2 regions of the Streptomyces sp. NPDC059247 genome follow, and region 1 is predicted to be linked to the other one. Evidence: predicted binding sites of a transcription regulator. Region 1 holds the regulator's gene; the other holds the start of a gene.
The links. The regulator HspR, encoded in region 1, represses chaperone genes until heat shock. The targets are predictions, from matches to a motif close to TTGAGNNNNNNNNNCTCAA.

Region 1 (4,417 bases):
GGAGATCCGCACCGCCACCGAGAAGGTCGCGGCCGTCTCCCAGAAGCTCGGCCAGGCGCTGTACGCCGACGCCCAGGCCGCGCAGGCCGCGGGCGGCGACGCCGGTCAGGCCAAGGCCGACGACGACGTCGTCGACGCCGAGATCGTGGACGAGGACAAGCCGAAGGGCGGCGCTGCCTGATGTCGGAGGAGACCCCGGGCTTCGAGGAGAAGCCCGAAGTCCCCGCCGACGGCACGCCCGAGGAGACCGAGGCCGCCGCTCCCGCCGACAAGGCGGACGGGGCGGCCCCGGCCGGGGACGCTACGGACGTAGCCCTGCTGGCGCAGCTGGACCAGACCCGTACCGCGCTCGACGAGCGCACCGCGGACCTCCAGCGGCTCCAGGCCGAATACCAGAACTACCGCCGCCGCGTGGAGCGGGACCGGATCACGGTCAAGGAGATCGCCGTCGCGAACCTCCTGTCCGAGCTCCTTCCCGTGCTCGACGACGTCGGCCGGGCCCGGGACCACGGCGAGCTCGTGGGCGGGTTCAAGTCGGTCGCCGAATCGATGGAGACCGTCGTCGCCAAGATGGGTCTGCAGCAGTTCGGCAAGGAGGGCGAGCCCTTCGACCCGACGATCCACGAGGCCCTGATGCACTCGTACGCGCCGGACGTCACGGAGACGACGTGCGTGGCGATCCTGCAGCCGGGGTACCGGATCGGCGAGCGGACCATCCGGCCCGCCCGCGTGGCCGTCGCCGAGCCCCAGCCGGGCGCGGCACCGGCCAAGGACGACGCGAAGCCGTCCGCCGACGAGGAGAGCGGTGCCCCCGACGAGGGGTGACGCACCGCTCTCCACCACGGTGGTCACCGGAACCCCGGTGACCACCGGAGCAGGGACGAACACCGGAGCAGTCCGGAAGGAGGGACGTCGATGAGCACGAAGGACTTCGTCGAGAAGGACTACTACAAGGTCCTCGGCGTCCCCAAGGACGCCACCGAGGCCGAGATCAAGAAGGCGTACCGGAAGCTCGCCCGCGAGAACCACCCGGACGCCAACAAGGGCGACGCCAGGGCCGAGGAGCGCTTCAAGGAGATCTCCGAGGCGAACGACGTCATCGGCGACCCCAAGAAGCGCAAGGAGTACGACGAGGCCCGCGCCCTCTTCGGGAACGGCGGCCTGCGGGCCGGTGGCCCCGGGGGCGGCGGCTCGTTCAACTTCGACCTGGGCGACCTCTTCGGGGGCGCCCAGGGCGGGGCCGGTGGCTTCGGCGGCGGCGGTGGCGGGATCGGGGACGTCTTCGGCGGACTGTTCAACCGGGGCGGCGGAGCGGGTCCCCGCACCCAGCCCCGGCGGGGCCAGGACATCGAGTCCGAGGTGACGCTCAGCTTCACCGAGGCCATCGAGGGCGCCACCGTGCCGCTGCGGATGTCCAGCCAGCAGCCGTGCACCGCGTGCTCCGGCACCGGCGACAAGAACGGCACCCCCCGGGTCTGCCCGACCTGTGTCGGCACCGGGCAGGTCTCGCGCGGCAGCGGCGGCGGTTTCTCGCTGACCGACCCGTGCGTGGACTGCAAGGGCCGCGGTCTGATCGCGGAGAACCCCTGCGAGGTCTGCAAGGGCAGCGGGCGCGCCAAGTCCTCGCGGACCATGCAGGTCCGCATCCCGGCGGGCGTGAGCGACAACCAGAAGATCCGGTTGCGGGGCAAGGGAGCGCCGGGCGAGCGCGGCGGGCAGAACGGCGACCTGTACGTCGTCGTGCACGTCGACGCCCACCCGGTCTTCGGCCGCAAGGACGACAACCTCACCGTGACCGTGCCGGTCTCCTTCGCGGAGGCGGCGCTCGGCGGCGAGGTCAAGGTGCCGACGCTCGGCGGACCCCCGGTCACCCTCAAGCTGCCCGCGGGCACCCCGAACGGCCGGACCATGCGCGCCCGTGGCAAGGGCGCGGTCCGCAAGGACGGCACCCGGGGCGACCTCCTCGTGACGGTCGAGGTCGCGGTGCCGAGGGAACTGGACGACAAGGCACGTGAGGCCCTGGAGACCTACCGCGAGGCGACCGCCTCGGAGGACCCCCGGGCAGAGCTGTTCCAGGCCGCGAAGGGAGCGTGACCCGGTGGACGGACGCCGACGCAATCCGTACGAACTGACCGACGAGTCGCCGGTGTACGTCATCTCGGTGGCGGCCCAGCTCTCGGGTCTGCATCCGCAGACCCTGCGGCAGTACGACCGGCTCGGTCTGGTCTCCCCGGACCGTACGGCCGGCCGGGGCAGGCGCTACTCGGCCCGTGACATCGAGCTGCTCCGTCAGGTGCAGCAGCTGTCGCAGGACGAGGGCATCAACCTGGCCGGGATCAAGCGGATCATCGAACTGGAGCACCAGGTCGCGGCGTTGCAGAGCCGGATCGCGGAGCTGTCGGCGGCCGTCGACGGGGCCGCGGCGGCGATGCGGCAGCGCGAGGCCCAGGTGCACGCCTCGTACCGGCGCGACCTGGTGCCGTACCAGGACGTGCAGCAGACGAGCGCGCTGGTGGTCTGGCGTCCCAAGCGGAGCGAGTAGGACCGGGGGCGCGAGCCCCTTTCCGGATGCCGCGAGGCCCCTTCCCCACCCGGGGAGGGGCCTCGCGGCGTCTCCGGGCCCGGCGGGGCGGGGCGGGACCCCCACGTTGGCCCCTCCGGCGGCTCTGCGACGGCCCGACAAAGGCCCTGCGGCGACCCTGCGACGGCCCCTACGGGAGGAGGAGTTCGGCCGCGATGCCGCCGACCGTCTCCCACCACGGGGCCGCCCCCGTGCCGAACGCGACGGCCAGCGCGGTGCCGACGGCGCGGTCGCGGGGGGTGGGGGCGCCCTCCCAGCGGTCGATGACCAGGCCGCCGCCGGAGCGGATCAGGGTGCCCAGCCGCCGTCCGTCCCTGAGCAGCCGACTGGTGTCGCGCCCGCAGGGCACCAGCCGGTAGTGGACGCCGTCGGTGCGCGCGTCCACCCGGTAGGAGTGCCGGAGCAGCCGCCCGCGCGCGGGCCTGATCCCGGCCGGTTCCCCGTCGACGGTGAGCGTGAGCAGCGCGGGCCTGCGGGCGCCGATGGGGGTGTGGGCGTCGGGGCGGGTCCCGGGGGCCCGTACGAGCTCCACGGTGGGCAGCCCGTACCCGGAGACCCTCAGGGTCCCGGCGGGCCCGTCGAGGTCGATCTGTACGTACACGGTGGTCGGTGGTTCCGTTCGGCGCGGAGTGCGGAGTGCGGAGTGCGGGGTGAGGGGTACGGGCGGGGCCGGGCGGCCGGGGTTGGCGGGGTGCGCGGCCCCGGGGGACGGGCCGGTCCGTCAGGCGTCCTGGTCGAGGATGCCGGACTGGGCGATGAGGTAGCCGAGCTGGGCCCGGCTGCCGCTGCCGAGGGTGGCGGCGAGCTTGGCGATGTGGGCGCGGCAGGTGCGCACGTTCATGCCGAGGCGACGGGCGATGGCCTCGTCGACATGGCCCTCGACGAGGAGTTTGGCGATGGAGCGCTGGACCCCGCCGATGCCGTCCACGGAGGGGCTGTAGGGGATCACTTCCTCCCAGGGGACGCCGTGCAGCCAGAACTGGTCGAAGACGCCGACGAGGTACTGGACGAGGCCCTCGTGGCGCAGTTCGAGGGCGACCTGTCGGTCGCTGCGCGCGGGCACGAAGGCGACCTTGCGGTCGACGATGATCAGCCGGTCGACGATCTCTTCCAGGGTGCGCAGTTCGAGCCCGTAGGGGGCGACCCGCTCGACGTAGGCGAGGGTGGCCGGATGGTGGCGGGCCGTGTGCTGGTAGAGGGTCCGCATCCGGACACCCCGGTCGAGGAGGGGGGCGAGTCTGCGGAGGGCGGCTTCGAGGGTCTCGGGGCGGCGACCGCTGCCGGGCTGGATGGTGAGGAGCTCGGTGGTGCACTCGTCGATGACGCGGTCCAGCGTGGCGTTGATGACGCTGAGGCCTTCGAGGACGGTGATGGCCTGGGTGCCTGAGGGGTCCTGGGTGTGGATGGCCATGAACGGCTCGAAAGCGTCGGCCAGGGCTATCGCGTGCTGCCGCCGGACCTGTATCTCCCGTTCGATGGGGTGGACCAACTGGTTGAGGGCGATCGAGGGCGGCACCGGGTGCAGCCATTCGCCGTCGTCCGGGTCCGGGTGCAGGAGGGACAGTTCCTTCAGGCAGGGGGCCGCTTCGGCGTCGGCACGGGCTATCCGGCCGGTGCGCAGGGCGCTCGCGTAGAGCTCCTTGCCCAGGTCGCATAGTTCACCGTGACTGTGCTTATGGCCGGACTCGTTGCCTTCTCGCCTCATTTGCACCCCCCTCAGGGTCATGAATTACAGGAACATGATGCCCGGGTTGGCTGGTGAAAAGGGTCGTGAGTGAGCCATCGTCTTAGTCGCGGGGGGGAGGTAGTGATCAAAAGAGGTGGAGATCGGCCATG
Region 2 (4,417 bases), on a different contig from region 1:
GTGACATCGGCTTCTTCGGCCGGAACGGATCGCGCAGGGCATCGTGCGGCCGGGCCTGCCATCCGGCCAGCAACCACTCGTCCAGCAGCTCCTGGAGTTCGGGAACTGTCCAGACGGCCCGGTCTTCGACTCGCTCGCCGCGGCGGGAGACGTCCCGCCCGGTGTAGCCAGCCAAGTGCTGGACAAACAGCGTGTTGATAGCGGAGAACGTCGCCTCAACGATCCCCTTGTCGGTCGGCGTGCGCGGGCGTGCTCTTTGGACCGAGACGCCGAGCCGGTCACAGGCCCGGATGAACGTATCGGAGATGAACACCTTCCCGCCGTCGATGACGACGGTGTCTGGCACGATCACCGGCTTCGCGGCGGCCTGCTCCATCCGTGTGTCCACGTCCATTAGCCGCCGATGCGGCATTCGCGAGGCCGCCATCCGCAGGGCGGAGGGCCAGCTCGGCCGCATGGGCTCGGGCACCAGCGTCCGTGCCAGCAGCAGCGAGGCGTCCACCGCCTTGGTGCCCATCGGCCTCAGCACTGCCGCGCAGATCGTGCGGGTGGCGACATCGACCGCGATCGTCAGATCCGCGCGGACGGTGAGCCCCGAATCGAGCACCACCATCACATCCAGTGGGGTGGAGTCGATCTGAACCTGTTCCCCGGGCCGGTCCGCGAACGACGGCGTGAACGGGCCAGCGGGCCGGTTCGCCGTCTGCCGGCGCGTTACCGCCGAGCCGAAGGTGTGCTTGCCCGCGGACAGCACTTCGATCAGCTTGTAGAAGGTGTTCTTGCTCGGCAGAGGCACGACCCCTTCGCCGTGGGTGGCCTCCACTAGCTTGATCACCCGGCGGATCAGGCGGGAGCGGGTTCCCGTTGAGACGTGAGTCTCGGCCTCCAGGGCCTCGTGGATCGCCGCCACCAGCCGGGCATCCGCACGGCCTGTCGCCTCCGGCATCCGCACCAACCGCTGATCAACCAGGCCCCAAAGCCCTTGACGGGCATAGCGTGCCCGCTTGCCCTGCACGGTGCGCAGACTCACCCCCAGCTCGTCCGCCTTCGCCTGGGCCCGCTCGACCAACGAACGCGACGCCGGGTCGTACTGCGGTCGCGGCGGCGCGCCTGGCTCGACACCGGCGGCCAGCCCCGTCTCGACCTCCACGATGTGGGCTTCCCACTCCTTTGCCGCTGCCTGCACCGGCTCCGGGAGCGTCGCCAGCAGCCCGAAAGGTTCCAGCGCGGGCAGCGGCTCGGCGCCGGTGACGGCGAAGTCTGGTGCAGCCATCAGGTGCGACGCCAGCACCACCGACTCCACTCCGGCCGCTGAGCGCAGCCGCACCGACGTGCCGAAGAGCGCCACCACCTGGTGGTCCGCGTCGTCGTAGGTGATCCAGTCGCCGGGTCGTAGAACGGCCTGGCCGTCAGCAGCCATCGGCCACCTCCGTAGACACCACCGTGGCGGCGTGCAGCGGAACCGTCACGCTCGCGGCCAGCTCGTGCGACCAGAGCAGATGGAACAGCACCGGCAGCACCGTGATCGGTTCCCCTGCTGCCGAAGCTCCGTCCATCAGCGGCTGTGGCTCAGTGAACACTTGCAGTAGCTCGGAGACCACCGGTTCCATGCGGTGCCGCGGATGCCGGTATCCGGCCAGCCACCGGACGTTGCGTACCACGATTGCGTCCGGTGCCCCCACCAGACGGAACTCCCACCCCACCTGATCACAGGCCGCCCGCGTCGCCTCGAACTTCGCCAGGTCCCTCGGCTTGCGCCGGTTTGCCGGACGGCAGTCGATTACGACCGCAGAGCCGTCGTCCCTACGGGCAAAGTAGTCCGGCGCATGCGAAATGCCCTTGCCCGACTCCGACTGCCAGAACAGCCAGAACGGCTGAGAGGAGATCCCGACCACTGACGGGTCGAAGTCCATCAGCATGACGTGATCGCGCTCCAGCCAGGACTCATACCCGATGTGGCCGCCGACCGTCGACGACCACCACAGCCCCGGAAGATGCCGCTGGCCCCGGTACGACTGAAACGTGCGTACTGGCGCGGCTTGCTCGAACCGCACTGCCCACACATCCGCAAACGGACGCCGAAGCTCCGACCCGCCCGGATCGATGTACGCGACCTCGAATCCCTCCGCCGGCGGTCCGGCAGTACCGCCCGGAAGTACCCCTAACGAATGCACCACGACTGGCTAACTCCACTGCGCGATGCAAGGTCACGCTGACCTATGCAAGATCACATGCAGAGTCAAAGTGACCTATGCAAGATCCATCGCTACAGGACAGGGCGCAAGTGATCGCTCAGAGCGAACGGGCGGTTGGGAACATTCCCCGGCTCACATGCATTGAGTGCACATAGCTCAACTTGACTGCCGAAGGGGAGATCATGGCTTCTGAGTCCAAGCCGTCCGTGGCGCTCACTCTGCCTGTGCTGCCGCTCGACGACGAGGTCGTGCTGCCCGGAATGGTGGTACCGCTCGACCTGTCCGACGCCGATGTGCGCGCCGCCGTCGAGGCCGCTCAGGCCGCCGCGCGGCCCGGGGCGGGCAAGCCCAGGGTGCTGCTCGTGCCCCGCGTCGACGGGACCTACGCGGGGACCGGTGTCCTCGGCACCGTCGAGCAGGTCGGACGGCTGTCCGACGGCGACCCCGGCGCCCTGATCCGGGGCATCGGCCGCGTCCGCATCGGCGCGGGCACCACCGGCCCCGGCGCCGCGCTCTGGGTCGAGGGCGGCACCGTAGAGGAGACCCTGCCCGACCCGCTCCCCGGCCAGGTCACCGACCTGATCAAGGAGTACAAGGCGCTGGCCACCAGCTGGCTCAAGAAGCGCGGTGCCTGGCAGGTGGTGGACCGCGTCCAGCAGATCGAGGGCGTCGGCGCCCTCGCCGACAACTCCGGGTACTCGCCCTTCCTCAGCGTCGAGCAGAAGGTCGCCCTCCTGGAGACCGCCGACCCGGTCGCCCGGCTGAAGCTCGCCACGGCCCAGCTCCGCGAACACCTCGCCGAGCAGGACGTCGCCGAGACCATCGCCAAGGACGTCCAGGAGGGCGTGGACAAGCAGCAGCGGGAGTTCCTGCTCCGCCGCCAGCTCGAAGCCGTGCGCAAGGAACTCCGGGACCTCAACGGCGAGGCCGAGGGCGACGAGTCCGACGACTACCGCGCCCGCGTGGAGGCCGCCGACCTGCCCGAGAAGGTCCGGGAGGCCGCCCTCAAGGAGGTCGAGAAGCTGGAGCGGTCCAGCGACCAGTCCCCCGAGGGCTCCTGGATCCGCACCTGGCTGGACACCGTCCTCGAACTGCCGTGGAACGAGCGGACCGAGGACCGGTACGACATTCGGGGCGCCCGTGCCGTCCTGGACGCCGAGCACGCGGGTCTGGACGACGTGAAGGAGCGCATCACCGAGTACCTGGCCGTCCGCAAGCGCCGTGCCGAGCGGGGTCTCGGGGTCGTCGGCGGGCGGCGCGGCGGGGCCGTCCTCGCCCTCGTCGGCCCGCCCGGCGTCGGCAAGACCTCCCTCGGCGAGTCCGTCGCCCACGCGATGGGCCGCGAGTTCGTCCGCGTCGCCCTCGGCGGCGTGCGGGACGAGGCCGAGATCCGGGGCCACCGGCGCACCTACGTCGGCGCGCTGCCCGGCCGTATCGTCCGGGCGATCAAGGAGGCCGGGTCCATGAACCCGGTGGTGCTGCTCGACGAGATCGACAAGGTCGGCTCCGACTTCCGGGGCGACCCGGCGGCGGCCCTCCTCGAAGTCCTCGACCCGGCGCAGAACCACACGTTCCGCGACCACTACCTGGAGGTCGAACTGGACCTCTCCGACGTCGTCTTCCTGGCGACCGCCAACGTCCTCGACGCCATCCCCGAGGCCCTCCTCGACCGGATGGAACTGGTCAGGCTCGACGGATACACGGAGGACGAGAAGGTCGTCATCGCCCGTGACCACCTGCTGCCCCGGCAGCTGGAGCGCGCGGGTCTGGCACCCGGCGAGGTCGTCCTGGAGGAGGCGAGCCTGCGGAGGCTGGCGGGCGAGTACACCCGCGAGGCCGGGGTCCGCACCCTGGAGCGGGCGATCTCCCGGCTGCTCCGCAAGATCGCGGCCCAGCACGAACTGGGCGACCGCGAGCTGCCGTTCACGGTCGGCCCGGACGATCTGAGGGACCTCATCGGGCGACCGCACCACGTGCCCGAGTCGGCGCAGGACCCGGCGGAGCGCAGGACCGCCGTGCCGGGCGTGGCCACCGGGCTCGCGGTGACCGGCGCGGGCGGCGACGTCCTCTTCGTGGAGGCGTCTCTCGCCGATCCGGAGACCGGCGCCGCCGGGCTGACCCTCACGGGCCAGCTGGGCGACGTGATGAAGGAGTCGGCGCGGATCGCGCTCTCCTTCCTCCGCTCGCACGGCGCGGAGCTGGAGCTGCCCGTCACCGGTCTG

Region 2: a site for HspR is predicted at 2,337-2,355, ahead of lon (endopeptidase La). Genes of this name have one in related genera too.

Annotation. Positions count from the first base shown of each region.
Region 1 covers NZ_JBHYZW010000002.1:460,049-464,465, forward strand. Annotated here, with positions in the region: gene dnaK (molecular chaperone DnaK) at 1-181, shown strand, start outside; gene grpE (nucleotide exchange factor GrpE) at 181-825, shown strand; gene dnaJ (molecular chaperone DnaJ) at 916-2,094, shown strand; gene ACFXGN_RS06025 (heat shock protein transcriptional repressor HspR) at 2,099-2,542, shown strand; gene ACFXGN_RS06030 (hypothetical protein) at 2,712-3,182, opposite strand; gene ACFXGN_RS06035 (helix-turn-helix transcriptional regulator) at 3,303-4,286, opposite strand; gene ACFXGN_RS06040 (hypothetical protein) at 4,415-4,417, shown strand, end outside.
Region 2 covers NZ_JBHYZW010000004.1:269,910-274,326, reverse strand. Annotated here, with positions in the region: gene ACFXGN_RS11130 (Mu transposase C-terminal domain-containing protein) at 1-1,420, opposite strand, end outside; gene ACFXGN_RS11125 (TnsA-like heteromeric transposase endonuclease subunit) at 1,410-2,177, opposite strand; gene lon (endopeptidase La) at 2,378-4,417, shown strand, end outside.